Regions from separate parts of the Paenibacillus sp. TC-CSREp1 genome, predicted to be linked through region 1. Evidence: riboswitches for the same ligand, from Rfam matches in the RefSeq annotation. Region 1 holds a riboswitch; the other holds the start of a gene.

Evidence for each region. A riboswitch is a leader RNA that binds a small molecule or an ion and turns the genes downstream of it on or off. The one in region 1 is predicted to bind glycine.
Region 2: it holds a riboswitch for glycine, as region 1 does, so the genes downstream of both, gcvT (glycine cleavage system aminomethyltransferase GcvT) here and sdaAB (L-serine ammonia-lyase, iron-sulfur-dependent subunit beta) in region 1, are expected to answer to the same signal.

The regions. Positions count from the first base shown of each region.
Region 1 is NZ_JBNOKM010000015.1:48,896-64,168, forward strand. Features, by position in the region: gene ACQSGY_RS22085 (alpha-glycosidase) at 1-515, shown strand, start outside; gene sdaAA (L-serine ammonia-lyase, iron-sulfur-dependent, subunit alpha) at 694-1,620, opposite strand; gene sdaAB (L-serine ammonia-lyase, iron-sulfur-dependent subunit beta) at 1,610-2,299, opposite strand; glycine riboswitch at 2,413-2,549, opposite strand; glycine riboswitch at 2,554-2,682, opposite strand; gene ACQSGY_RS22100 (LolA family protein) at 3,063-4,154, opposite strand; gene ACQSGY_RS22105 (sensor histidine kinase) at 4,191-5,654, opposite strand; gene ACQSGY_RS22110 (response regulator transcription factor) at 5,651-6,373, opposite strand; gene ACQSGY_RS22115 (TetR/AcrR family transcriptional regulator) at 6,657-7,238, shown strand; gene ACQSGY_RS22120 (HXXEE domain-containing protein) at 7,259-7,885, shown strand; gene pstB (phosphate ABC transporter ATP-binding protein PstB) at 7,995-8,750, opposite strand; gene pstA (phosphate ABC transporter permease PstA) at 8,763-9,656, opposite strand; gene pstC (phosphate ABC transporter permease subunit PstC) at 9,653-10,561, opposite strand; gene ACQSGY_RS22140 (phosphate ABC transporter substrate-binding protein) at 10,703-11,638, opposite strand; gene ACQSGY_RS22145 (arsenic transporter) at 12,331-13,623, opposite strand; gene ACQSGY_RS22150 (methyl-accepting chemotaxis protein) at 13,792-15,273, opposite strand, start outside.
Region 2 is NZ_JBNOKM010000018.1:79,484-94,756, forward strand. Features, by position in the region: gene ACQSGY_RS24750 (flotillin family protein) at 1-1,461, shown strand, start outside; gene glcT (glucose PTS transporter transcription antiterminator GlcT) at 1,625-2,479, shown strand; gene ptsG (glucose-specific PTS transporter subunit IIBC) at 2,767-4,824, shown strand; gene ACQSGY_RS24765 (HPr family phosphocarrier protein) at 4,902-5,177, shown strand; gene ptsP (phosphoenolpyruvate--protein phosphotransferase) at 5,170-6,882, shown strand; gene gcvPB (aminomethyl-transferring glycine dehydrogenase subunit GcvPB) at 7,141-8,751, opposite strand; gene gcvPA (aminomethyl-transferring glycine dehydrogenase subunit GcvPA) at 8,748-10,106, opposite strand; gene gcvT (glycine cleavage system aminomethyltransferase GcvT) at 10,103-11,245, opposite strand; glycine riboswitch at 11,485-11,585, opposite strand; glycine riboswitch at 11,589-11,712, opposite strand; gene gcvH (glycine cleavage system protein GcvH) at 12,058-12,447, shown strand; gene ACQSGY_RS24795 (PTS mannitol transporter subunit IICB) at 12,889-14,352, shown strand; gene ACQSGY_RS24800 (BglG family transcription antiterminator) at 14,418-15,273, shown strand, end outside.

The DNA of each region.
Region 1 (15,273 bases):
TGGACAGTCATGATACCCCACGCCTGCTTACCTTGTGCGAGGGAGATCAGCGCAAGATGAAGCTGGCCGCATTGTTCCAGTTCAGCTATATGGGAGCACCGTGCATCTATTATGGTGACGAGATTGGCCTCGACGGGGAACATGATCCGGGGTGCCGCAAATGCATGGAGTGGGATGAGGCGAAGCAGGACCGGGAACTGCTCGGCTTTTATCAAAAGCTGATTGCCCTTCGTCATGCACATCCGGCATTGCGAGCCGAAGGCACGGTTCGCTTTCTGCAAGCCCGTGCGGGCGGCAGTCAGCTCGTAATGGAACGCAAGAGTGATACCGAGCGCATTCTGGTGCTGTTCAACCGCTCGGAGGAAACCGCCATCGTTGAGCTGGAAGCAGGCGATCAGCCCTGGACCGAGCTGTTTGAAGGCAATCACCGCACCGCTATAGACCAAGGGGTTCTCGCCATTGAACTGCCTGCCTATGGCTATGCCGTTATGCGTACGGAACTGGCGGAGCAATAATAATAGCCATAATCTTCACCTGGCATGGATTAAGTATATGTTCACAACGATGCTACAGGTCGACAAACGGGACAGACAGTCCATATAAAAAAGCGTTCATCATAACCTGATCTGATTCACAGGTGGATGGACGCTTTTTTTGTCATGTGATTTTGTATTCGTTTTGTCTTGTTTTGCCTTAATCGGTACCTGGGATATCAGGTTTGTCTTCCGGCTCTGCCCGCTTCGCCTTAGGCTTAGCCAGCTTTTCCATCATTTTGCGTCCTGTAGGGGTCTGGGCCAGCCCGCCTTGCGCTGTCTCACGATGACGGCTAGGCATCGCACTGCCCACCTCCAGCATAACATCGATGACTTCATCGGAAGGAATGGCGCTACGCACCCCTGCCAGAGCCATATCTGCCGCAGCCAGTGCGGTAACAGCACCGAGTCCGTTACGCACGATGCATGGAATCTCTACCAGGCCAGCCACCGGATCACAGATGAGGCCCAGTGTATTTTTCAAAGCCAGCCCGACCGCATGCACGACCTGCTCCGGCGTGCCGCCGCGCAGCTCCACCATCGCACCCGCAGCCATACCGATTGCAGACCCTACCTCGGCCTGACAGCCGCCTTCCGCACCGGAGATGAAGGAGTTGTTGGCAATAACGTAACCGATAGCCCCGGCGCAGAACAGTCCGTTCACCAGATGTTCATCCGTCCAGCCAAAGCGTTCCTGCGAGCTGATGAACACACCCGGAATAATACCGCAGGAGCCCGCTGTTGGCGTAGCCACGATACGTCCCATAGAAGCATTCACTTCTGATACACACAGAGCGTAGGCCATAGCAAGCGCAGAAGCGTCACCGGAGCAGGTCTGCCCTTGGCGAATGTATTCGGCCATCTTTTTCCCGTCTCCACCCGTCAGTCCGCTGCGCGAGGTCGTATCTTCAGTGAGCCCCTTGCGCACGGCTTCCTTCATTACCTGGTAGTATTCCGACATCTGCTTCACCACGTCTGCCTCCGGTGTGTTCGTCTCCTGCACCTGCTCCTCAATCATTAGCTGCGCAATCGTTTTGGACTCGGCTGTGCAGATCGCGTTTAATTCATGCAAATGCTTAAACCGCATTCGGGTCAACCCCTCTCTTCAGATCAATCACACGAATGTCCAGCACGTGATCCAGCGAACGCAGTTTTTTCAGAACCTCTTCACTCGGAGGAGCATCCATCTCCATCGCCGTCAGAGCCTCTCCATCACGCGCCTTTCGATCCACCTGCATATAACCTATGTTCACTCCAGATGAGCTAATCGTTGAAGTGACCGAGGCGAGCACACCTGCCTTGTCCGCATGTCTTAACACTAAGGTCGGAAATTCCCCACTGATCTGCACGCGAAAATCATTCAGCGCATTCACCGACACACTGCCGCCGCCAATGGAAGCCCCCATTAATGAGCACTGCCGTTCACCATGCCAGAGTTCAATCTTAACCGTGTTAGGATGGGGAGCTGGTAGACCACTCGTATAAAATTCAACCTCCATACCCGCTTCGGCTGCATACTGCTCTGCATCCGGTATCCGCGGATCATCCGTAACATAATCGAGCAAGCCGCCAATGAGTGCCAGATCAGTCCCGTGTCCCTGGTACGTATCTGCAAATGATCCGTACAGTGTGAGCCGCGCACGTTCCGGTGTGCAACCCAGCCATTGGCGGGCAATACGGCCGAGCCTTGCAGCACCTGCTGTATGTGAACTGGATGGTCCTGTCATCGACGGACCGATAATTGAGAAAACATCTTTAAATCGCACGTTGTAACCCTCCAATTGGTTTCGTCATCGTTATTCAGACAAGACCGCCATAATGTTCCTGATTTACTGAATGATGACATCAAAAAAGGACAGAAGAAGGCCGTTAGCCCTCTCTCTGTCCTTGATACCTGAGAGTTTCATGATCGCAGCAGCGTCAGAACAAAGTCAAGTACGTTCCAGTACCCGCCTGTTACCGAGCTGATCAATCATATACCCCTTGGGTGGCGCTTCTTCTGCGCACTCTCCAGAGCTGCGTCCAACGATGGTACATTTACCTGAGAGATTAACCGCTATGCCGGGTGCATAACAGCTTGCTCCTTCGGTGCCTGAACCCGGCCTGTACATTACGTGCAGTCCGCTCAGGTCTCTCCCGCTCGTTATCATTCGCTTTATTCTGTTATTTCATTACGAATCACGCTTTTGGCATTCATTCAATCATATACAGATTAATATGCCGCTCAATTTATGTCAACTAAAGTGACGCAACATGCCTGTTGTAATAAAAAGGAATCCCTGACTGTCAGAAAGTAAGGATTCCTTCGTTTCTATAATAATATGCATTTTTCACTAGGACGTGTCTGAAAACTCTGAAGGAAGCAGATTTTGCTGAATTTTCGTTCCAAGCCAGGAAGTTTCCCGCAGGCGTGCCGGGGCACGTCAAGGGAAAGTGACGCAGCAGGGGGCGAAAAGGCGGTAAAAGATGCACTTCAGTAGGTTTCAAGACACGCCCTAATATTGTTCAAGGCTCACTATTCACAGGATATTATTTGTTTGGCTTTGCAAGCTGGAGCGCATCCACCCACGACAGCAGCTTCTCCTGTGTCCAGGCATCATTTTCTCCCATGATCGAATATCGCAAACCTTCCTCGCTCCATGACAGATTGCGAATCATGGACATGTACGAACCCTCCGTATCACGGATTGTTACTTTCTTTTCCTCTGGCAGCAGCTTTTCATCTACATTTTCCTCAGGTGCCTGGAATACCGTTATACTGATCTCAGGCTTGTTATTCTTCACATAATATAACGTCACCTCATCCCGGCTTTCACTCACGGACGAAGTCATCTCGATTCTCGACAATTCCAGATCCTTCCCTACATATTGCAGAAACGGCTGCCCCACTGCCTTCTCTGCTTCTTCCAGTGTTATCTCCTTGTTATTCATCACATCATTCATCTTTTGGATCTCAACGTCTGCAGGGATGTCCAGCGTAAACGTCTTGTCCGTGAATTCAGGATTGTAATCAATCAGGTCATACAGTACCTCCGATTTGGTATCCCCGTACGTACTGGTCGCTTTAATAACCATCCACTTCTTGGGGTCTATCCAGTATTCGGATGACATCGACAGGGAATTTTCATCCTTGGGTGTTAGTTCAATGTGAATTACCTCATGACCTTGAAGCGTTTCCTGGCCCAGCGTCTTCACGTTGTGGGAATCACGCATCCGTTCCAGTTGATCCACCAGCATCTGCTTTTGGGTTTGGTTAGGCTCTTGCTGAAACGAGGAGGAGTCCATTGAAAAAGCGGTCTTGGCCTCTTTCTCATAAATCAGAATCTCTGATCCGTTATGAACCGCATAACTTACATTTCCATCTTCCTCTGTCTCAACCCGCTGCTGTCCTGTTTTCCCATCTACCCATTCCTTCACCTGTACGGTATTTGTGATTTCCCCATCCGTCCACATCTTCAAAAGACCTTCCGCATAGTAGGAAGCCGGCTCTGACTCGGCAGCAATAATCTTCTCAATCATGTCATCCCCCGACATGCCAAGCACCTCCTTTTCCGAACATCCTGTTAACATTGAAGTGGCAATCAAGGCAGCTCCGAGCAGCTTCCATCCTTTCTTCATCATAAACGATCATCCTCCTTCTTTAATTTCTGTGTATTTTTACAGTTCCGGCAATCGGCACACAGCCGCAGTCCCGTATTGTTCCGAGGACCACATGCGCATATCCCCTCCATGCTTTAATGCAATCCTTCTGGCTATGCTTAATCCCAGGCCCGAGCCTCCTGCGAAGCCATGTCTCTCCTGCTTGTGATATTGAACATACGGCTCGAAAATTCGTTCCAGCTGTTCTGGAGGAATTGCAGGACCTTCATTTTGAACCACCATGATCGTTGCCCCGGTTCTGTAAGGATCAAGCTCCGCTCCGAGTAACGGATTCATCCATTCGGGGAGCTCCTCCACTGAATCAATTACAGCGAGTCCGATTCTACCTTCGGGAGGCGTATAACGAAGCGCATTATGCACCAGATTATCGGTCAGGCGCATCAGTGATTCAGGATGAATCCGGTAGAGATGATTCGTGCGTACAGACACCTGCATGTTGTAATGATCACGTTCCGCAAGTCCTCCGTAACTGCCCAGCAGCATCTCGAAAAACTCTTCCCCTTCCACCTCAACCATAGCGAGTTCCGAATCACTGGAGCCAAGCGCTGTATACATCTCAAGCTCACCGATCATCTGTTTCATACGTTCCACATTTCTCGCAATAACATCTTTATACTCCTGTCTCTCCAATCGTTCAGAACGGTTGTCCATGCTGATTGCCTCCGCATAAGCACTGATGGACATCAACGGTGTTTTCAGGTCATGAGACAGAGAGGCTACAATCATCTCTTTTTCTTTTTGCTGCTTCTCCACCTCTGCCTGAGTCTGCCTGACCGTTTGCTGCATCGCATCGAACTGCTGCAGCAGCGTACCCATCTCATCGTTCCGAATGTTTGCCCGTACAACATCCGGTTGTTCTCCACGGGCAAACGCATGCATCCTGTTCATCAAAGCTCTCATGGGAAAGAATAGCTTTCGGGATAGCAGCCACAACACCGTCCCATACAACAGTACAAAGAATAACACTGCTCCGCCGACAACCCAGGTTGTTCGAATCGATATGCCTTCAAGCCAGTCCTGACGCAGCATCGTTATCTCATAAATGCCCGCCAGTTCTCCATGATTCCAGACCGGTTTCTTCAGTGAAAATGTACGGTGACGAATCTGCAGGTTGTACAGGTTCCGGTATAATTCAGAGCTTCTTACCGTGTATCCGCTTGATGACCATGTATCCCCGCCAGAACTGTACACCCGAATGCCAGAGGGCAGATACAGATTGAAACTCACCTGTTCACTGGCAAGCTCAGGGAGAATTTGATGCTCGGGAGACTGCAGCTGGTACAGCTCCGGATTATCCAGTGCCTTCTCTATAGGAGCGAAACGTCCGGATAACTCCACGTACTCAGCTACTGCGCGCTGACTTTCATAATAGTTATACAAGGAAAACAATGCCCAGCCCGCAGCCACAGGCAATAACATGACAATCAGGAACGCAAGCATCAGCCAATATTTCAGCTTCATTCGATCCGCTCCCCAATAAAGCGGTAGCCGCTGCCCCATACCGTTTGAATCCAGCGCGGCTGATGCGGCTCATCTCCCAGCTTTGCGCGCAGACTTTTCACGTGTACAGTGACTGTGCTTGAGCTTCCCTCTGCCGGCTGGCCCCACACATGTTCATAAATTTCCGTTTTCGTGAATGCCCGGCCTTGATGCGAAGCCAGCAGCATAAGCAGCGCTCCTTCTTTTCCCGTCAGCTGCAGCTCGGTACCATTCAGCATCACCTGCTGATTCAGCGGGTGGATGGATAATCCGTCATTGTACTGCTGAAAAACAGAACTGGATGAGGAACGGGGGTGGCTCCCCTGATATCTGCGATATCTGCTCAGATGGGCTTCAATCCGCGCTGTAAGCTCAGCCAGGCTGAAGGGTTTCGTGATATAATCATCCGCACCTAGGCCGAGCCCCTTCAGTTTACTTTCCTCCTGGTGACGTGCACTCATGATTAATACGGGAACATCACTGATTAACCTGACATGTTTGCATACGGTAAATCCGTCCATCTCCGGCAGCATCAGATCAAGCAGGACAAGCTGATACTCCCCCTGTCTGAAGTCCTCCCAGCTCTCCAGTCCACTTGATGCCCAGGTTACTGCATACCCTTCACGGCGCAGATGATCCAGCAGAATACGGGCTATTTCCGGGTCATCCTCTACCAGCAGTATGTTATCCTTGTCTGTCATTGCGCTTTCATCCTCCCATGTTTAAAGTGTAGCGAACAATCCATAAGATTCTGTAAAGTTAATACTTTCTTTATAAATGCCAATTACGCAAAGCTTTAGCAGGAAAATAACCCCATTACAATGCTTCAAGCCTTGCATTTTTGTTATTTCAGGTCAAACCTCACTATAGATGTTACCCCAAATGTTGGAAAAAGTTTATTGAATTTAGACAAATTGAATGTTAAGATGTATCAAACAACGTTTTAAACAATGTTTAAATATAACGAGAAGGGAACAAGAAGCTGTGGACAAGAACAATGAAACCAAAGAGACTATTCTTCAAACTGCACTGGAGATGATCAAACAGGAAGGATTCGAGAAGATCACCATTCGCAGCATTGCCCAACGTTCGAATACAAACGTATCACTGGTGAATTATTACTTTGGCTCCAAGGATAAGCTGATTAGCGAGGTGATACAGATTCTGCTTTCTGGTTTTCAGGAATCTTTCGAGGTACTGGATGACTTTACTTTGCCACCCGAGCAACGCTTGAAACGTTTTTTGCTGCATTATGTACAAGGAATAGAGCAGTACCCTGAACTGCTGTCACGAGTCATTACCATGGGCGCCAATTTATTTGCGTCACAGCAGGAGTATGGAAAGTTTATGCGGATGATTGGATTCGACAAAATCAAGAGTCTGCTGAAAGAGCTGACCAACGAACAGGATCAAGACATTCTAATGATGATGGTGATGCAAGTCTTCGGTGCCGTGTTCATGCCTGCACTGATGAGACAGACTCTTGAGGCTGGCTCAGGCATCGAAATGAAGCCTGTCGAGCGTCAGATTGACCTGCTGCTGGAACGTTATTTTTTCAGAAAATAAGATGTGAGGAGAGATTACTCATGAATATGCTGCGTAAATACTGGCCTGATCTGGGGATGCTGTTCGCGGCAGTAACCGCAATCGGCATCGTTATGAATCTTCGTACCATGTCCGAACTGAGTATGATCTTGTGGCTTAGCTTCATCGCCATTCTGGTGCATCAATTCGAAGAGTATCGCTGGCCCGGCTATTTTGGCGGTTTATTTAACATCGTTATATTCAAAAGCGAACAACCTACGCATTATCCGCTGAACCCGCAGTCTGCCATGGTCATTAACCTGGTTATCGCCTATGTTTTTTATCTTCTGCCCGTCTTTTTCCCAACCTTCATCTGGATGGCACTGGCCCCGATCTTTATGGGTTTTTTTCAGTTTGTCTGGCATGGTCTATTCGCCAATATCAAAGCCAAAACATGGTACAATCCCGGCCTGTTCGCCGTGCTGGTTTTCCATTTCCCAATCGGTGGATGGTATCTGTATTACATTACAGAACACAAGCTGGCAAGCACCACCGACTGGATCATCGGATTGGTGTACTTTGTAATCGCTGTGTATCTCCTCATTATTAAAGGAAATATGTGGCTGAAGGATATCCATTCACCCTTCCATTTCTCCGACAAACAGCTGGGACCATATCACAACAAATGACTGCATCATAAAAAAAATACCCCATAGAGAGACGTATCAAGTGTCTGCTCTATAAGGTACTGTTTAAAATGTTTTACTGTGAAATTTTCATACACCAATCCAGCAATCATTAACCAAAACGACCCATAATATATTCCTGTGTCAGACGGTTGTCCGGATTGGTAAAGATATGCTCCGTATCCCCATGCTCAACCAGGCTGCCCAGGTAAAAATAAGCCGTATAGTCCGAGATGCGCGCTGCCTGCTGCATATTATGCGTAACAATGACAATGCGCAGCTCCTGCTTCAGCTCGGAAATTAATTCTTCTACCTTGCCTGTTGATACCGGGTCAAGCGCAGATGCCGGCTCATCGAGCAGCAGAATCTGCGGATCTACGGATAACGCCCGTGCGATACAGAGACGCTGCTGCTGACCACCCGACAGTGCCAGAGCCGAGTCATGCAGCCTGTCTTTCACTTCATCCCACAGAGCGGCGCGACGCAAGCTTTTTTCCACAATCTCATCCAGTGCTTTCTTGTTTTTTGTACCACGGTAGCGGGGGCCAAACGCGATATTGTTGTAGATGGATTTATGAAAAGGGTTAGGCTTCTGCCACACCATACCAATCTTCTGCCGAAGCTTGATTACATCAGTGCCCGGTTCATTCAGGTCGTTGCCATCCATCCAGATATGTCCCTCCGTGCGAGAACCGGCAATCTCATCATTCATCCGGTTCAATGAGCGGAGAAAGGTGGATTTGCCGCAGCCGGAAGGCCCGATCAGTGCTGTTACACTGGACTCCGGGAAGGTAAGGCTGATCTGTTTGACCGCCTGGAAATGCCCATAATATATGCTTAACTGTTCCGTACCGAAAGGTATGGCCATGTCGGTTCCTCCTTATTTCGAAGCTGTCATCCGGCGATATACAACACGGCCGATCCAGCGTGCACTCAGATTAAACGCAAGCACCAGAATAACCAATACGGCCGATGCACCTGCTGCGATCTCTTTGGAATCTGGTCCAATGCCCTCGCTGTTGACTTTCCAGATATGCACAGCCAATGTTTCAGCAGGACGGAGCGGATTAATTGGCGATCTCGGGCTTGTCGGATTCCAATCCGTGAAGTCCAGCGGCGGGCTGCTCATTCCGGCGGTAAACATCAGAGCAGCAGCTTCACCGAAAATCCGGCCAGAGGCCAGAATCGTTCCCGTGATCAAACTTGGCAGTGCCACAGGCAGCAGAATTGACGTAATGATTTTCCATTTGGACAAACCAAGAGCCAGCCCCGCTTCCTTCTGCTCCTTCGGAACAGCACGGAAAGCTTGCTCCGTCGTACGCACCATCAGCGGCAGGTTGAAAATAGCCAGCGCCATAGCACCCGATAAGAGAGAGAAACCAAGACCGAACGTATTAACAATTAATAATAGTCCGAACAAACCAATAACGATAGATGGGAAGGACGACAATACTTCAACAACCAGACGAATGAAACTTGTAATCCGTCCCGGTTTGGCGTATTCCGCCATATAAATACCACCGCCCCAGCCGAGCGGGATCGTAATAATTAACGTGAGCACGAGCAAAAATATAGAGTTAAACAATTGCGGCCCAATACCGCCGCCGCCTTTGAGCAATTGTGGAGCACTCGTCAGGAAGTGCCAGTTGATCTGGCCGATTCCCCGGAAAAGAATGAATCCGAGCAGCCCGAGCAGAAGCACAACGATGAAAAGAGCGAGTACAACAATGACACCTGTTGCAATTTTATCTACTGTTTTTGCCTTTAATTTCATACCCGGTTTCTCCTTTCAAGCAGGCGAACCAGAATGACAAAGACAAAGGTCATTACCAGAAGCACAAGCGCCATACTCCAAAGTGCATTGTTATGGACAGAGCCCATCGTGGTGTTGCCCATACTCAGTGTAATTACACTGGTCAACGTGGAAGCCGATTCGAGCAGAGATGTTGGTACATGCGGTGCATTACCGATAACCATCTGTACCGCAAGTGCCTCACCGAAGGCACGGGCCATGCCCAGAACAACCCCGGTAAGCAGCGCAGGCAGAACAGTCGGAATAATGACCCGATAGATCGTTTGCCAGCGTGTTGCACCCAGTGCATAGGACGATTCACGCAGCCCTTTAGGAAGCGCAGACAGTGCATCTGCCATAATGCTGGTCACTGTTGGCAGAATCATGACGGACAATACAAGGCATCCGGCTGCAATCCCGACACCCGCACCGCCGAACATGCTGCGCAGCAAAGGTACAATGACACTAAGACCAATAAAACCGTAAACAACCGAAGGAATACCAGACAAAAGCTCGATCGCAGGCTGCAGTATTTTTTTACCTTTACCCGGTACGATCTCTGTCATAAAGAGTGCTGCACACAGGCTAAGCGGACTTGCAATCAGCGCTGCCAGAAAAGTTGTAATAAACGAACCTGTTATAAAAGGCAACGCGCCATAGGCCGCAGGTTCTCCTGTTGGATTCCATGTTTTTCCTGTTAGAAAATCACTCATGCTTATGCCGTTCTGGAAAAATGTCGACAGCCCTTTTGAGGCTACAAAATATACGATGGAAAACATGACAACGATCAGGAAAACGACACAAATCGACGTATAGATTCGTCCCGTCCACTCTTCCCAGTAGTGCTTCTCTCTCAAGGGTCGGCGTGACTTCACTTTGCTATTCATTGCCGTTCCCCCTCCGGTCTGTTCCATAACAACCATCCTTCTATAGTGGAATTGATGCAAAATATGGGATATTTTCAGAGCAAACTGCGTAAAGAGGCAGGACCTGAGTCCGCCTCTCTCGCTGTATGCGCAAGTTAAAGATTATTTCGTCACGTTACCTGCTGCATCGCGTTTAACTTTCATACCAGACACTGGGATGTAGCCCAGCTCTGTTACGTCTTTTTGTTGAATTTCATCACTCAGGATGTAGTCAAGGAACGCTTTGGTTGCAGCATCCGGCTCACCTTTTGTGTACATATGCTCGTATGCCCACACTGGATAAGCACCGGATTCTACGTTTTCTACAGTTGCTTCCACACCTTCATATTTCAGAACTTGCAGGCTGTCGTCCAGGTAGGACAGGGCCAGGTAACCAATTGCACCTGGAGTCTCAGCTACAAGCTTCTTAACTGTACCGGAGGAATCCTCTTGAATCGAACCTTGGATATCTTCAACTTTCGTACCCAGCGCAAATTTTTCGAATGTTGCACGTGTACCGGAGCTGCCTGGACGGTTTACGATAACGATTGCTTGATCTTTACCGCCAACTTCTTTCCAGTTCTTCACTTTACCAGAGAAAATGTCGATCAGTTGTTGTTTGGTCAGATCCGTCACACCTGCATCTTTATTGCTTACAGGAGCAATCGCAACTACAGCAACCTGATGATCTTTCAGTTCACTTACTTTAGCAGCGTCATCGATTTTTTCTTCTGCAAACACGTCAGAGTTACCGATGGTCGCTTGTCCGTCAGATACTTGAGTCAGACCAGTACCACTACCGCCGCCTTGCACTTGCACAGTGATGTTCTTATATTGATCAACTGCCATAAATTTTTGTCCAGCTTGATCTACCAGTGGCTGCAGTGCTGTTGATCCAACAGCCAGAATGTTACCGCTGAGTTCAGCTGCAGCAGTACCTTCTCCTGATCCATTGCTTGCGGCACCATTTGTAGTACCTGCGTCGTTTTTCGATCCGCATGCTGCAAGCACCAGTACGAACGTTAAGGTCATCAAAATAAACGGCAACTTTTTAAACATGTTTTGTTTTCCTCCCCCAATGTAGTGATGGCGTTTTGTAAATTTGTGTGATCACCATCAACTCTTTAATCATTGTAGTTTTGGTATGTCATCCGAAAATCAATGTTTTGTAAACGCAATGTTAAAAATTCGGGCTGTGTATGAATGAAGTTGGACTAGTATAATGCGTTTAAAATAGGACTCTGTGCAGTCGTTCCGGCTACGGATCGTTCTTCCGATCGCTGTTGTCTCCGAATTTTTATTGATTTTATTTTCTAAATGTAAACATTCGGAGACAAAGGCGACACTTTCGCTTCTTCAGAATTATTCAATATGCGGACAAGTTTCAAAAAGCGCCGGGTAGCCGCTTCGGGAACGGACGTTGCTACAATCGCTGTTATCCCCGGATATATTGGATTCCATTCTTCCAAGGAATATATCCGTTGATAAAGGCGACCGCTTCGCTTTTCCACAATCGTTCCGTTCCCTTCGCTACTTCGGCACTGGCTGCGCTCAGATCGCTAGAAGAAGAAATGATTGTCTTCTTCTATATAACAGTCTTCTATGTCAGGCAGATAAGAACGAAAAAAATAGTTCAATAAACAGCAAAAAAAGGCTGTCTCACCCGAATGTGCATCGCACATCTGGTCAAACAGCCTTTTTACAGAATCATATGTTCATTTTTAATGTTTGATATGATCAACGCATCTCTTTTACCCCAAAATCCAAAGCCACAGTGCCAGCCCTGCCAAAGTAATCAGCAGCGTTGGAACAGTCAGGATGATGCCTGCCTTGAAATAGTATCCCCACGTAATCTTCACATCTTTACGGGACAATACATGCAGCCACAGCAAGGTCGCCAGCGACCCGATCGGTGTCATCTTCGGTCCCAGATCGGAACCAATGACATTGGCATAGATCATCGCTTCACGTATGATACCCTCGGTATGTGCTCCTTGAATGGCGAGCAAATTAATCAATACGGTTGGCAGATTATTCATCACTGATGATAATACAGCAGCGATTACACCCATCCCCAATGATGCGGCCAGCAGGCCGTAATCGGCTATAGCATCCAGCCAGCCGCTCAAATAATCGGTCAATCCGGCATTGCGCAGACCATACACGACGATATACATCCCCACCGAAAAGACAACAATGGACCATGGTGCTTCCTTGATTACCCGCTTCAGATCAACCGCTTCGCTTTTACGTGCAAGAATACCGAACAGCAGCGCTACTGCGCCTACAATCACGGAGACAGGAATCGGCAGAAACTCACTGGAGGCGTAAGCCACCAGTAGCAGTCCCAGCATAAACCAGGCGATTTTGAACACCCGCGGATCACGGATTGCTTCCTTTGGATCACGAGCAGCTGTGACATCATACGTAAGCGGAATGCTTTTGCGATAAAATAAAAACAGCATCGCCGTACTCGCCGCAATGGAGAACAGATTGGGCACGATCATACGTACGGCATATTCTACAAATGTAATGCCGAAGAAATCGGCAGAGACAATGTTCACCAGATTGCTGACGACCAGCGGCAGCGAAGTTGTATCTGCGATGAAACCACTCGCCATTACAAAAGCCAGCACCATACGCTCATCAAATTTCAATGCACGCACCATTGCCAGTACGATCGGTGTCAGAATAAGCGCTGCTCCATCATTCGCAAACAAGGCAGACACAGCTGCTCCAAGTAAAATAGAGTACAGGAACAGCCTGCGTCCGTTCCCTCCTGCCAGCCGGGCCATATGAAGAGCGGCCCACTCGAAGAACCCGGTTTCGTCCAAAATCAAAGAAATCATAATAATGCCGACAAAGGCAAGCGTAGCATTCCACACAATGGAAGCCACATCCGAAGCATCATTTAAACTAACAACACCAGCGGCCAGAGCAAGAAGAGCGCCTCCTGAGGCACTCCAGCCTATCCCGATTCCACGCGGCTGCCAGATGACCATTGTAATTGTCAAAACAAAAATCAGTATCGCTACATATACCATAGTTCCTCCTGCTGCTATCCTGACTCGATATGCGTATCGTTCTATTAATAAAAGTACAACGTACACTGGCTTGTAAGAACCAGACGATATATTTATACAGGTCCGCAGGAGGAATGTCTATCTTTATTTTCTGCAAGCTTATGAAAAAATGTACTTAGCCTGACTTCATCAGGACTTATCACTGTCTTTGGCTTTATCATCATTCATCTTGAACATACCCAGCAGACCTTGCAGCTGCTCTGCCATGTTATTTAAATGTGCAGAAGATGAGGCGATCTCTTCAACGGAAGCTAGCTGCTCCTGTGATGATGCCGAGACGGACTCGGTACTTGCTGCTGATTCCTGCGTGACATTCGATATGTCGTTCATCGTTTGCACAACATGGGAGGCCCCCTTCTCCAATTGCTTTGTCGTCTCTGACAGCTCATCCAGTGTGTGAACCGCATCCTCAACCGCTTTACGAATTTGTTCAAAGGATTGTCCGGATGTATTCACAGCCTGGAGACCTTCATCTACCCGGCTTTGAGCCGCATTCATCGCCTTCAGAGCTGAATCCATATCCTGACGTATATTGTGCACAAGCTCGCCAATCTGCCCTGCAGAGCTGCCTGACTCTTCAGCAAGCTTACGAACCTCGCCAGCAACGACGGCAAATCCGCGTCCTGCATCTCCTGCTCTGGCCGCTTCAATGGAAGCATTCAATGCCAGCAGGTTGGTTTGCTTCGAGATCGATGCAATGACGTCAACCATACCGCCGATTTCAGTAGTACGAATATGAAGGGATTGTACAACATGACCTAATTGCTCAACCGTCTCCTGAATAATGTTCATCTGTTCCACAGCTTGTCCCGCTGCTTCATTCCCTGAAGAAGCTGCCCCGGATGTATCCCGCATTGAAGTTGTGATGGATTGTACTCGCTCTGACATCAGCCTCACATCTTCTGCCATATGATTGATCTCTTCAGAGCCTTCCTTCACACTGCTTACCTGCTGCTCTGCTCCCTCGGCAAGCTCCTGGATCGCCATCGTTGAATGCTCAATCGCTTTCGTCGTTTGGTCCGCACTCGCAGACAATTCTTGTGAGGATGCTGATACCTGCTCTGCGGTTTCCTGAACACCCAGAATCATCATTCGCAAATTATCCACCATACGTTCAAAGTACTTTGCCAGTTCACCGATTTCATCCTTGCGTGTACTGTCCATCTTCACGGTCAGATCACCCTTGCTGACTGCTCGTGCATTTTCCTGAAGCCGTTTGATCGGACGGATCATCGATCCAGTGAACCAGATAATGTAAATGATCGCCAGAAGTACAGAAGCAAGCAAAACAATAAGCGTAGCCAAACGAATCTCCTTGCTTGCGTCCGTTACTTCACTTTTGAACATCGTTCCTGCAATTTTCCAGCCTGTTGCTTCATTTGTAGAGAAAATCATCGTTTTGGCGCGTTTATCAAATATGTATTCGAACTGACCTTCTTTACTCTTATACATTTGATCCATTGCACCGCTGGTATCCTTCGTACCTACTTCCTGTACAGGGGAGACGACATAATTCTGATTTGCATCAAGAATAATGACATATCCTTCATTACCTACCTTCATGTTGGCCTGTTCACGAAGATCTGTTAAGTCGAGTGACAGACCAATGAC
Region 2 (15,273 bases), on a different contig from region 1:
ACGGTCGGGCCGGATGAAGCGATGATTGTGACAGGTTCATTCCTGGGCAGCAAAAATATATCCGAGGATGATTCCGGGCGCAAAATTAAAATTGTTCGCGGCGGCGGTGCGTTTATTCTTCCTGTATTCCAGCAGTCTGAATTTATCTCATTGCTTTCACACAAGCTCGACGTCTCCACACCTGAAGTGTACACAGAACAGGGTGTTCCGGTTATTGCTGACGGGGTGGCGATCATCAAGGTTGGAAGCGCTGTAGAGGACGTTGCAACGGCGGCAGAGCAGTTTATCGGCAAACCGGTGGACTCTCTTAGAGGCGAAGCACAGGAAGTGCTGGAGGGCCATTTACGGGCCATTCTCGGTACGATGACGGTAGAAGAAGTGTATCGGAACCGGGACCGTTTCGCTCAAGAGGTACAGGGCGTGGCAGCTCGGGATTTGAAAAAGATGGGTCTGCAGATCGTTTCCTTTACAATCAAGGATGTTCGTGACAAACAAGGATATCTTGATGCGCTTGGTAAACCAAGAATCGCAGCCGTGAAGCGTGATGCCGAGATTGCCGAAGCAGAAGCGATGCGTGATGCACGGATTCAGAAGGCAAATGCGGAAGAGCAGGGACAAAAAGCCGAGTTGCTTCGTGATACCAACATTGCAGAGGCAGCCAAGGAGAAGGAACTGAAAGTAGCGGCATTTAAACGCGATCAGGATACCGCCAAAGCGGAAGCTGATCAGGCGTATCACATTCAGGAAGCCCGTGCCAGACAGACGGTTGTTGAAGAGCAGATGAAGGTTGAACTCGTACGTAAAGAGCGTGAGATTGACTTGCAAGAAAAAGAAATTACCGTTCGTGAGAAGCAGTATGATGCCGAAGTGAAAAAGAAAGCCGAAGCGGATCGTTACGCGGTAGAGCAGGCTGCGGAAGCGGACAAAGCAAAACGCATGCGCGAAGCCGATGCGGTACAATACTCGATCGAAACGCAGGCCAAAGCAACAGCCGAGCAAAAGCGGCTTGAAGGTCAGGCGATTGCGGATGCAGAGCGCGCTAAAGGTACAGCGGATGCAGAGGTTATTCGTCTTCGCGGTCTTGCCGAAGCGGAAGCGAAAGAGAAGCTGGCGGAGGCGTTCCAGAAGTTTGGCGAAGCAGCGGTACTCGATATCATTGTCAAAATGCTGCCTGAGCTAGCTGGTAAAATTGCTGAGCCGATCTCATCCATTGATAAGCTGACAGTCGTAGATACAGGCAAAGGTGAAGGGGCTGCGCGTGTCAGCAATTATGTAACCGAACTGATGGCTACAGCACCCGAAATGTTGAAAAGTGTGTCTGGCATCGACGTAGAGCAGCTGATTAAAGGTTTGACGAAAACAAAAGCAGCTGTACCCACCGCTGTGCAATCGAGTGAGCCTGTGAAGGCGACCTCACCAGTGATCGAGAGCCTTGTGGAAAGAAGCGAGAGCAAGGAGTAAGAACTGGCAGCGGCATTACAAGGCTTGTCTATTGACCTTAAGGCGAATTTTTGTTACTTTTTAAGCGAGACGTCCGGCGCGGTTTGCCCGCTCCGGTCGTTTTTTTGTCTGTAACAAGATGTGTGCGGCACATCCAAGATGGTGTGAAAAAAGAGGTGCAAAAATGAGCAGCCTGCATGTAAATAAAGCGCTAAATAATAATGTAATTATTGCACAGCATCCAGAGCATGGTGAAGTCGTGGTCATCGGCAAAGGCATCGGCTTTAATCGGAAGCCGAGTGATGACATTCCACTGACGGCTGTGGAGAAAATGTTTATTTTGAAAAACCAGCAGGAGCAGGAGCAGTACAAGCAGCTTCTCCCACAGGTAGATGAAGCGTTGATCGAGATTATTAATGAAGTCATTACGTATATTGCAGAGCGTACGGACGTTCCGCTCAATGAACATATTCATATTGCCTTAACGGATCATATTTCTTTTGCCTTGAAGCGCAAAGAGCAGGGCATCGTCATTCAGAACCCTTTCTTATACGAAACACGGGAGATATATCCCGATGAATATCGAATGGGAGAGTATGCGATTCGTTTGATCAAGGAAAAAATGGGTGTGGACTTGGGCCAGGATGAGATCGGGTTTGTTGCTTTGCATATTTATAGTGCGATGACAAACCAGAATATCTCCCAGGTGCGGGAGCATTCGCAGTTAATTACGGATCTGGTGAATCTGGTTGCCGATCAGCTGGATTATTCGTTTGAAACGCAATCATTGGATTATTCCCGTCTGTTAACACATCTGCGGTTTGCTCTTGAGCGTATACGCCGCGGAGATAAGGTGGAGGAGCTTCACAAGCTGGATTCGTTGTTAAAATTGGAGTATCCCGAAATGTACTCGCTTGCATGGAAGCTGACCAAGGTGATGGAAAAACGACTCAAGCTGCCCGTTTATCCGGCAGAAGTTGGATACTTAACCATACATCTGCAGCGACTGAATCAGCGGAAAGAGGAAGAAAATCAGTAAAGTGTGCTCCGAAATAAAACAGGAATAACGTTTTTTTCTGTAAAGGCTTGCAATACGTGCAGAGTGATGCTACAATGGTGACCGTAATCAAGCAACTGAATAAACATAAGCGACGTGTTACTGACTCGATCAGGCATGAGTTAATTTGAGTGTGATTGTTCTACCTTTTTAAGGGTATGCTATACCCCAAGGTAGGCACAGTTCACTTTTATTAGTTCATGCCTTTTTTGTGTTCCCTTGCTTGCATCACGACATATACACTCACATGAAAGGAAGAATACGACGCGATGTTTAAAAAGCTTTTTGGAGTATTGCAAAGAGTAGGTAAGGCGCTCATGCTGCCAGTAGCGATTCTGCCAGCGGCCGGTTTGCTGCTCGGAATTGGTAACATGCTGGTCAATCCTGATTTCTTGCAGTACGTTACTGCGCTCGATACCCCTTGGGTAAACTCGATTGCAACGATCATGATGAACGCAGGTCAGATCGTATTTGATAATCTGGCATTGCTATTTGCGGTCGGTGTAGCGGTCGGACTGGCTGGCGGTGAAGGTGTTGCAGGACTTGCAGCCATCATCGGTTATCTGGTCATGAATGTAACTTTAGGTTCTGCTGTAGGGGTTACCCCTGCCATGATTGGCAAGGTGCCGGGTTATGCAAGTATCCTGGGGATTCCTACATTAAGCACAGGGGTATTTGGAGGTATCATTATCGGTATCGCCGCAGCACTGTGTTATAATCGGTTCTTTAAAATAGAGCTGCCGTCTTACCTGGGATTCTTCGCAGGTAAACGTTTTGTTCCTATCGTTACTTCAGTCGTTTCCCTGATTCTCGGGTTGCTGCTCGTAGTAATCTGGCCTCCGATTCAGAACGGATTAAATGCGATTTCTCACTTCATGGTGGATACCAGTCCGACCTTGTCGGCTTTCATCTTCGGTGTTGTGGAGCGCTCACTGATTCCGTTCGGTCTGCATCATATTTTCTACTCTCCATTCTGGTTTGAGTTCGGTGAGTATGTGAACAAAGCCGGCGATGTCATTCGCGGAGACCAGAAGATTTTCTTCAGCCAGCTGCGTGATGGTGTTGCGCTGACAGCGGGAACGTTCCAGGTTGGTAAATTCCCGTTCATGATGTTCGGTTTGCCAGCTGCCGCACTTGCGATGTACCATGAAGCAAGACCTGAGCATAAAAAATATGTTGCAGGTATCATGGGTTCTGCTGCACTGACATCGTTCCTGACAGGTATTACAGAGCCGCTTGAGTTCTCGTTCCTGTTTGTAGCACCGATTCTGTTTGCTGTACACTGTATCTTTGCAGGTTTGTCCTTCATGACGATGCAACTGCTTAACGTCAAAATCGGGATGACCTTCTCAGGTGGTTTCATTGACTTCCTGATCTTTGGTATCATTCCAAACCGTACGCCATGGTGGGACGTTATTATCGTTGGTCTGATTCTTGCGGTAATCTATTATTTCGGTTTCCGATTCATTATTCGCAAGTTCAACCTCAAAACGCCGGGACGCGAGGAAGCTTCTGCTGAGGCTGCATCGAGCAGTGGTGCTTCAGGCTCTGCTGATGATCTGCCGCATAATATTCTCGAAGCGTTTGGCGGTAAGGAAAATATCAAACATCTGGATGCATGTATCACTCGTTTGCGGATTGAAGTTAATGAGAAATCGAATGTGCAAAAAGATCGTTTGAAGCAGTTGGGTGCATCTGGTGTGCTTGAAGTGGGTAATAATGTTCAAGCCATCTTCGGAACACGTTCCGATACGATTAAATCCCAAATGCAGGATATCATTGCAGGACGTACGCCTGCACCAGCTCCCGCTGCAGAGGTTAAACCAACTCCTGAAGAGGAGAAGGCGCAAGGAGAGCAGGGCGAACGCATTGTACCAGAGGATATCGTTATGCCGGTTAATGGTGAGCTGCTTGATATAACCAACGTACCTGATCCGGTCTTTGCTGAAAAGATGACAGGTGACGGGTTCGCTATTTTGCCACATGATGGCACGATTACCTCCCCTGTGTATGGTAAAGTATTTAATGTATTTCCAAGCAAACATGCCGTAGGTATTATGTCCGATGGCGGCAAGGAAGTGCTTGTTCACATAGGTGTCAATACGGTGAAACTGAAAGGTCAAGGTTTCAACGTACTGGTTCAGGAAGGTGACCTGGTATCTGCGGGTCAGCCGATTATGGAAGTGGATCTGGAGTATGTAAAAGCAAATGCTCCGTCCATCATCTCTCCGGTGATTTTCACCAACCTGCCAGAAGGCTCCACCGTCACACTGAAGAAGAGTGGCGTGCTCAAAGTTGGCGATCAGCCGATCATTGAGATAAAATAAGAACTGTTCCAACGATGGCAAGCAAGTGTAAATATACGCAATGCCTAAACTAAACTACCGAAAGCGAGATGATTGTAATGCAACAAACATTCAGAATTACAGACGAAGATGGTATCCACGCACGTCCGGCAACTGCCCTGGTTAATACAGCAAACAAATTCAAAGGTGCAGAATCTTTTGCAGAAGCTAACGGCAAAAAAGTAACATTGAAATCCATTCTGGGCGTTCTTTCTCTCGGTCTGGAGCAAGGGGACACCATCAGCATTATCGTTGAAGGTGAAGGCGAAGCAGAAGCTCTGCAAGCTTTGACTGACGTTATGGTTAACGAAGGGTTGGGCGAAATTAATGCTTAATGTTTCCGGGATCGCGGCTTCGGCGGGTATCGCTATCGCCAAGGCGTTTATCTTGGAGCATCCTGACTACTCTGTAGAAAAACGCCAAATTAACGACGTTGACGCAGAGATCGCTAAACTCGACTCGGCTCTGGGCAAGTCCCGGGCTGAGCTCGAAGCGATCAAAGAGCGTACTTTACAAGAGCTTGGCGAGAAAAAAGCTGAAATTTTCGCATCGCATTTGCTCATTCTGGATGACCCGGAACTGATTGATCCGGTAAAAGCCAAAATTGCGGATGAAATGGTGAATGCTGAATTTGCACTGAATGAAACAGCTTCCCAGTTCATCTCCATGTTTGAAAATATGAAGAGTGCATACCTGCAGGAACGTGCAGCAGATATGCGTGACGTGACAAAGCGTGTGCTAAATCACTTGCTTGGCATCGACTTCATGAGCCCGGCTGAGATCAGTGAAGAAGTGATTGTGCTAGCGGAGGACTTGACCCCTTCCGATACAGCTCAATTGAACCGCCAGTATGTTAAAGGTTTTGCGACGAACATCGGTGGACGGACTTCTCACTCTGCAATCATGGCTCGTTCGCTCGAAATTCCGGCTGTAGTCGGAACGAAGGACATTTTGTCTCAAGCGAAACAAGGCGACCTGATCATTGTTGACGGTCTGGACGGCCACGTTCTGGTTAACCCTACAGACGACGTAGTTGCTGAATACCGTGCCAAACAGGAACAGTATGATGCACAGCGTGCGGAGTGGAGAAAACTGCGTGACGAACCGACAGTTACCGTGGACAACGTTCATGTGGAGCTTGCTGCAAACATCGGTACACCGAATGATGTAACAGGTGTATTGGAGAACGGTGGCGAAGCCGTAGGTTTGTACCGTACCGAGTTCTTGTACATGGGCAGAGACAAGCTTCCTTCTGAAGACATTCAGTACAATGCTTACAAAGCGGTACTTGAAAAAATGGAAGGTAAACCGGTCGTTGTGCGTACACTCGACATCGGTGGGGACAAAGAGCTTCCTTATCTGGATCTGCCAAAAGAAATGAATCCATTCCTCGGCTTCCGCGCAGTTCGTCTGTGTCTGGACCGTCTGGATATCTTCCGTACACAATTGCGTGCGTTGCTGCGTGCAAGTGTACACGGAAACCTGCGTATCATGTTCCCGATGATCGCAACACTGGGTGAATTCCGTGAAGCAAAAGCTGTTCTGCTCGAAGAGAAGGAAAAGCTGGTCGCTGAAGGGATTGCTGTTTCCGACAGCATTCAACTCGGTATCATGGTCGAAATTCCATCAACAGCTGTAATGGCGGATCAATTCGCCAAAGAAGTGGACTTCTTCAGTATCGGTACAAACGATCTGATTCAGTACACGATGGCTGCTGACCGGATGAACGAGCGTGTATCTTATCTGTACCAGCCTTACAACCCGGCCATTTTGCGTTTGGTTAAAATGGTTATCGATGCAGCGCATCGTGAAGGCAAATGGGCTGGCATGTGCGGTGAGATGGCAGGAGACGAAACAGCAATTCCATTGCTGCTGGGTCTCGGACTGGATGAGTTCAGCATGAGCGCAACTTCCATTCTGCCAGCTCGCAGCCAGATCACCAAGCTGTCCCGTGCGGATATGCAGGAACTGGCAGCCAAAGCGTTGGAAATGCAAACCGCTGAACAAGTGGTTGAACTCGTTCAAAGCATTCAAGCGTAATTTTGCCGGAGTTTCCTCCGGATTTGAGGTTTTCTTTTTCCGAATTAAAGGGCTGCCCTGGGCAGCAATATCGCCGGTGTCCACGAATCAAGTGGGTGCCGGCTTTTTTTGTTTTCACGTTGGAAATATTAGTCGCAATGCACGCTACAAATAAATCCAAAAAATCCCCTTGCACAGTCGAGGGAATACCTCCACCCGCACAAGGGGATGACATGCAGTCAATCAGCAGCAAGTAAATTAACGGTTATAAATCGATGCTCAGCTGCAGGCACAATTCAATACAGGTTTACGTGCCGCGGTCGTTTCATCCAATCGTGTGACGGGTGTGCCATAGGGTGCGTTCAGCACCACTTCAGGTGTTTCTTCCGCTTCCTTGGCGATGCGAATCATCGTATCAATAAATCCGTCGAGCGTTTCTTTGCTTTCGGTCTCGGTTGGCTCAATCATGATACATTCCTCAACATTAAGCGGGAAGTAGATCGTTGGCGGATGATAGCCAAAGTCCAGCAGACGCTTCGCCACATCCAGTGTGCGTACACCGTACTGCTTCAGTCCGCGTCCTGACATCACAAATTCATGCTTGCATACACCCGGATAAGGAATCTCATAGTGAGGTGCGAGACGAGCCATCATATAGTTGGCGTTCAGCACGGCACATTCGGATACACGGCGCAGGCCTTCCGGGCCATAGGTACGAATGTAAGCATAGGCACGAACTAGGATGCCAAAGTTGCCATAGTAGGCTTTTACCCGGCCGATGGATTGATCTCCTTCATAATCCAGTGAATAAACACCCTGATCATTCTGAACAACCATCGGTTTGGGCAGGAACGGGATCAGACGGCTTTTCACACCGACCGGACCTGCACCCGGGCCGCCGCCGCCATGCGGGGTGCTCATCGTTTTGTGCAAGTTCAGATGCACCACATCAAAGCCCATATCCCCTGGCCGTGTAATACCCATGATGGCATTGGAATTGGCTCCGTCGTAATAAAGGAGGCCACCAGCCTCGTGTACGATCGCCGCAATCTCTTGAATGTCCTTCTCAAACAAGCCGAGTGTATTCGGATTTGTCAGCATCAAGGCAGCGGTATCCGTTCCAACCGCCGCACGCAGCGCCTCCAGATCAACAAGACCGTCTGTACGGGAAGGAATCGTGACGGTTTCGAATCCCGCCACCGTTGCGCTGGCCGGGTTCGTGCCGTGAGAGGAGTCGGGCACGATAACTTTGGTACGAAGCTCACCGCGACTTTCGTGATAAGCGCGAATCATCATCAGTCCGGTCCATTCGCCATGTGCACCTGCAGCCGGCTGCAGGGTCACGGCATCCATGCCAGTCAGCCCGGCCAGATCCTGCTGTAACGTATACAGCAGTTCCAGCGCACCTTGAAGGCTCGATTCATGCTGGTAAGGATGGATTTTGGCAAAGCCGTTATACCGGGCAACATCCTCGTTAATCTTCGGGTTGTATTTCATCGTACAGGAGCCAAGCGGGTAAAATCCGTTATCTACCCCGAAGTTGCGGCGGGATAATGCAGTGTAGTGGCGAATGACATCCACTTCAAATACTTCCGGCAAGGCTGCAGCTTCTGAGCGTAGCATTTCCCGGGGAATCAACGTGTCGGCGTCCAGACGGGGCACATCACACTCCGGCAGGGAATAAGCTACGCGGCCCGGACTGCTCAATTCAAAGATCAATGTTTGCTCGGGAGCAGCCGATGAGGCAGTTTGCAGGTTGACAGCTGCGGATTGCAGACCAGTCTCGGGCTGCTGATTCGTAGGTTGAACTGCACTGGTTGTATCAGCATGTGAATTTGTTTGGCCTTCCGATGAGGCTCCGGCCGCTTTTGTTGTCATTTCCTGAGTCACAGTGATCCCTCCAATACACGTGCGAATTCGTCAATCTCTTCTTTGCTGCGACGTTCGGTAACCGCGATGAGCATATGTCCTGCAAGCTCTGGATAGTTCTTCCCAAGCTCATAACCACCGATGAAGCCTGCATCCAGCAGCTTCAGCTGGAGGGCATCCACATCGGTTCCTTCCGGAAGCTGGATCACAAACTCGTTAAAGGTAGGAGCTGAGAAAGTCAGGCTTACCCCCGGCATCGCTTTGAACTTCTGGAGCGCATAGTGGCTTTTCTGTAAATTCAGGTCAGCGACATCGATCATACCCTGTCTTCCCATAGTGGACATGTAAACGGAAGCACTTAACGCGAGCAAGGCCTGATTCGAGCAGATGTTGGACGTCGCTTTTTCGCGGCGGATGTGCTGCTCGCGCGCTTGCAGCGTCAGCACAAAGCCACGTTTGCCGTTGCGGTCGGTGGTCTGACCGACGATGCGACCGGGAATCCGGCGCATGTGAGCCTGGGACACGGCGAAGTATCCGCAAGTGGGTCCGCCAAGCGAAGCGGCGATTCCAAGGGGCTGCGCATCGCCTACTACGATGTCGGCACCCAGCTTGCCTGGGGCTTCCAGCAGACCGAGCGACAGCGGGTTGGCGCTCACAACGAGCAGGCCTTTGTGTGCATGCACAAGGTCGGCAGCCTGTTTTACATTTTCCACAGCACCGAAGAAGTTGGGGCTTTGAATCATAACTGCTGCAGTGTCGTCCGAAATGGCTGCTTGCAGGGCATCCCAGTCCGTCACACCATCCTTGTAACCAATCTCCACGATCTCCAGACTCAAGCCATGTGCATAAGCCTGTAACACTTGGCGGGCTTCCGGGTGAACGGTACGGGATACGATAAGCTGTTTGCGGCGTGTGGCAGCTGCGGCGAGATTACCTGCTTCGGCAAATGCGGTTGCACCATCATACATGCTCGCGTTGGCTACCGCCATGCCCGTCAGTTCACAGATATAGGATTGAAATTCGAAGATCGCTTGCAGCTCCCCTTGGCTGATCTCAGGCTGATAAGGGGTGTAGGCGGTATAGAACTCCGAACGGGAAATAACATGGTTAATGACAGAAGGGATGTGATGATCGTAGATGCCTGCGCCGAGAAAACTGGCGTGTGTCTCGAAGTTGGCATTTTTACCGGCTTGTTTGGACATGTGACGGGTTAAGGCATATTCATCCAGTTTGGAGGATACGGGCAGCTCGCCCTGATAACGAATCTCCTGCGGGATGTCTTTGAACAGATCTTCGATCGTATCCACACCAATCGTGGCGAGCATAGAGCTCTGGTCCTGTTCAGTCATGGGGATATAGCGGTGCTTGCTCGTCATGCTTGCTCAGCTCCTTGGGTAGGGGTGTTTGACGTACGTGTCCGTTTATGAAAAGGGGTTCTGACGACCTCGGCTTTCAGCTTTTTGCCGCGAATCTCAATCTCCAGCGGTGTGCCCAGTGCGGCATGTCTGGCATCAATCAGGGCAAGGCCCAGATTACGCTTCAAGGTTGGTGATTGGGTACCTGTTGTCACTTCTCCAATCTGCACGTCACCTGTATAGATCGGATAATGCGGACGCGGAATGCCGCGCTCCAGCACTTCAATGCCAACGAGCTTGCGGGCAGGACCGTCATTTTTCTGCTTCAGCAGAGCTTCGTGTCCGATAAAAGGTCCGGCATTCAGCTTCACAAACATGCCAAGACCTGCCTCCAGTGGAGAGATGGTAGGAGACAGCTCCTGGCCATACAAAGGCAGCTTCGCTTCAAATCGAAGTGTATCACGAGCGCCAAGTCCTGCCGGAACCAGACCCAGATCAGCACCGGCTTCCATCAATCCGTTCCATACCAGAGCAGCCTGTTCTGCTGAAACGTACAGTTCAAAGCCATCCTCTCCCGTATATCCGGTACGCGATAACAGCAGGCTGACCCCGCATACGCTGGCATCCTGTACAAAGCGGAAAGGTTCGATCGAAGCTGCATCCGTGCCCGTGCCTGTAACTTTGCCGAGAATTTCGACTGCCAGAGGACCCTGCAGTGCAAGCAAAGCCGTCTGCTCCGAAACATTGGTCATGTTCACGCCAGGAGTCATGTGTTCTTGCAGCCAAGCCCAATCCTTGTCGATATTGGAGGCATTCACAACGAGCATATAGTGCTGCTCCGCCAACTTGTAGATCAGCAGATCATCCACCACGCCGCCATCAGGATAACACATCAGGGTATATTGGGCCTGGCCCGGTACGATTGTGGTTACATCATTGGTGGTCATGCGTTGTAAAAAGGCTTCCGCCTGCTCTCCCGTTACGGTGAATTCACCCATATGGGACACATCAAACAGCCCGGCACGCTCACGCACCGCTTCATGCTCCTTTTGAATACCGCTGAACTGCACCGGAAGCTCCCAGCCTCCAAAATCGATGCAGCGTACACCTTCATATTGAGCATATAGGGGGAAGAGTGGTGTTCTTAATAAGTCGGACATCCAATCACCTCGTCAAGGGCCGTTATCGGGCCAAGTATAGAAACGCGAAATCTGTGAATCAGGTAAAGATGCTAAACAACAAGCACATTCATAAGTATTGGATGAAGTCGTTTATGAAAGACACGCTGCCAAAGGCCGACGATTCGATATCCTGCATTCTTTTTTGGGGAAAAGGAAAAGGAAAAGGAAAAGGACAGGCCAAAGAACCGGCATGCCATATAGCACGCTGTATTCTTAGGCTCTGTCCCTTGTACCTGAGAGTTACCCCGCCGCTAGTGCAGACAGGTTTCCCCTTGGGTGATCATAACGTCCGTTAAGGACGATTAGATGCTCTCCAGAGTTGCGTCCTGTAAAAGTCCTTTTGCCTGAGAGATTCACCTCCGCTTGTCGGTGGTTTACTCCTTCGGCGCCGCCTTAAGTACATCCCCAGAACGGGTGTCACGGGCAGTCTCTCCCTTTACATTCATCCGCGGTTCATACGTAATGCAATTCAATTCAGTTGCTACTCTCATTAAAACGTGAATCCAATCATGATGTCAAGAACAATATCATTAAACTTGTATAAAAGACGAATATTATACTATTTATTGAATATAACGTTCGTATATTTAAAATGAGTGCGTTTACTATTCTATTATTATCCAGTATATGTAGAAAGAGTGCTTTTTGGTGATGGGACCACCGGCATGAATTTCGAATAAATTGTAAGCTATCTTGACATTTGAATGCGAAATATTTACGCTGTTGTTTGGGGAAGAGGTAAAGGTCAAAGAACGCATGCACTCATTATTGAAGAAGCGAGGCGGATATGGATGAGCGAATTGAGAAGTGATTTCCTGTACAGTGAAGAGCATGAGTGGGTGCAAACCGTTGGAGAGGATACCGTTCGGATCGGCATTACCGAGTTCGCACAGCATCAGCTGGGTGACATTGTGTTTGTAGAACTGCCTGACCTTGAAGCAAGTGTCGCTGCGGCCGAGAGCATCGGAACCATTGAATCGGTGAAAACGGTGTCGGACTTATTTTCGCCTGTTAGCGGTACGATTGTTGCAGTCAATGAAGCGCTGCAGGACTCGCCGGAGCTGGTGAACAGCTCTCCTTATGAACAAGGCTGGATGATTGAAATCCGTGTTGAGGGAGATTTACAGGCGGCTCTATCCGCACTTCTGAATGCGGACGCTTATCGGAAGCATATCGAGTAGATGATGCACTGCATGATCGGATTGATTTGTACTTACTGACATATATATTATCATATAACATTCAAAAAAGATGTTCTTTGAACCTGTGTGGGCTGCCAGCTCATGCAGGTTTTTTGATGTTTTTGCAGGAGTAGTTGAACGGTTTTTGAGCTATAACCATATGAATTCAGGATAAAAATGGGGAGTGCGGACCAAGCTATGATACTGCTTCCTGTACTGTATATGATCTGAATCATAGCCTGAAAAGTCCTTGTGTATCAAGGGTTTTAATGAATATGACTACAAAAAAGCGATTACATAATCTAATGTTGTCATCATTGTTCATGACGAAAGTACGCTTTCATTTGATTGAACAGCAGCGGTTTCTCGCTTAGGATTACAGCAGGGATGCATGACACCCCTTTCAAATTTATAATGACTTGATTCAAGGAGGATAAACCAATGAGTAATTTGGACCAAACGTCCAATTCCAAGGGTGGGTTACGTGTCGGTGTGCAGCGCTTTGGACGATTCCTGAGCGGTATGGTTATGCCTAATATGGGCGCGTTTATTGCTTGGGGATTAATCACCGCGATGTTTATCAAAACAGGCTGGTTCCCGAATGAAACGCTGTCACAGCTCGTTGATCCGATGATTAAATATTTACTGCCGCTGCTGATCGGTTATACCGGGGGTACGATGGTGCATGGAACACGCGGCGGGGTCGTCGGGGCGATTATGACGATAGGTGTCATTGTAGGCAGTGACATTCCGATGTTCCTTGGAGCCATGATTGCGGGACCGTTCGGGGCATGGGTGATCAAAAAGTTTGATAAATCGGTAGAGGGCAAGATCAGAGCCGGTTTTGAAATGCTGGTCAACAATTTCTCGGCCGGAATTATCGGCGGTATTTTGGGCATCATTGCCTTATTGGGGATCGGACCTGCCGTAGAGGCCATCAGCAAGGTGCTGTCTGCAGGCGTACAGGGTTTGATGAACCTGGGCTTGCTGCCGCTGGTCAACCTGATCATTGAACCAGGTAAAGTATTATTCCTGAATAATGCAATTAACCACGGGATATTAACACCGATTGCTACAGATCAGGCAAGAGAACTGGGTCAGTCCGTGCTTTATATGCTGGAATCCAACCCCGGGCCGGGTCTGGGGATTTTGCTGGCATACTGCTTCTTTGGACGGGGAACGGCGAGATCATCTGCACCGGGTGCAGTCATTATTCATTTCTTCGGCGGGATTCACGAAATTTATTTCCCTTACATTCTGATGAGACCTATTCTGATTCTGGCCGCTATCGCTGGTGGTGTAACAGGGACATTGACGTTCATGCTGACAGGAGCAGGACTGGTGTCGGCACCGTCACCGGGCAGTATCATTGCTTATTTCCTGCTGACGCCGAAAGGTGGATACATCCCGATGCTTGCAGGGGTTATCGTTGCTGCGGTTGTTTCCTTCCTGGTGGCCTCTCTGCTGCTCAAAACGGGTAAACAGAAGGATGAAGATCTGGAATCGGCCTCCAGCCGAATGAAGGACATGAAGAGTCAAGGCAATACGGGAAATGCAGCCATTACGGCAGATCACCGTGATGCAGACAGAGCAGCAAATATCGGCATTGCTGCAGCTGCCAAAGCAAAAGCAGATGTGAAAAAGATTGTATTCTCCTGTGATGCAGGTATGGGTTCAAGTGCCATGGGTGCTTCCATTCTTCGCAAGAAGATGAAATCCGAGGGAATTGATGTTGCCGTAACCAACACGGCGATTAGTGAAATTCCGCAGGATGCTGACGTTGTAATTACGCAAAAAACATTAACGGATCGAGCGCGTGCAGTCGCACCGAACGCGGAGCATATATCCATTGACAACTTCCTAAAAAGCCCGGAATACGATGCGCTTGTTGAACGTTTGAAGTAAGCAGTGAATCACTGCGATACAGCTTCAAACTAGGCGGCCGTTTTCCAAGAGCCGGAGGCTGAGATATGAGTATTACCAAAAGACAACGTGAAATTGTGGAGTTCCTGCTGGATCATCCTCATGAAGTCACGGCCGGCGAAATCGCCGTTGAAGTAAAAGTGAGTACCCGTACTGTGCATCGTGAGCTGCTGATGATCGAACAATGGCTTGAGCCGCTCGGGATGCGATTGGAAAAAAAATCGGGGACCGGCATTCGGATTGATTCCGGTTCCGGTTCAGATGACCTCAGTGCATTACGCCAGAAGCTGGAAGGTCATGAATATGTAGAGTTTACGCCGGAAGAGCGTAAGCTCTTCATGCTTTGCATCCTGCTCGATGAGGCAGAACCAGTCAAGCTGCTTGCTCTTGCTTCTGATCTGAAGGTGACGGTGTCTACCGTCACGACCGACCTGGATGATCTGGAATCCCGCATTCGTCAGGCGGGGCTGAAGCTGGTACGAAGGCGAGGATACGGGGTCAAAATTACCGGCAGTGAGGCGGTTCACCGCAGATCGATTGCCGCGCTGGCTCTGGAAGTGCTGGATGAGTCGGACCTTTTCGGCAGACAGCCAGAGCAGGGCGGTTCTATCGTAAATCAAAAGCTGCTTCGTATGATCGGGCATAGCGATGTGCTTACGATTGAAAATGCATTATGGCAGCCGGATATCGAATGGCTCGAAAAAATTCCTGAACGGCAGTATATGAAGCTGCTTATTCAATTATCAGCGGCAGTTGTTCGTATACGCAAAGGTTTCCATATAGAACGTGCACGATCAGGGGCAGAATCGGCTGTAGCTGCCAGGGCTATGGCAGAGGCGCATGAAGCACGAGTACCCGCATTTATGGCCTCCCGTCTATGCAGTGTATTATCCTCACAGCTTG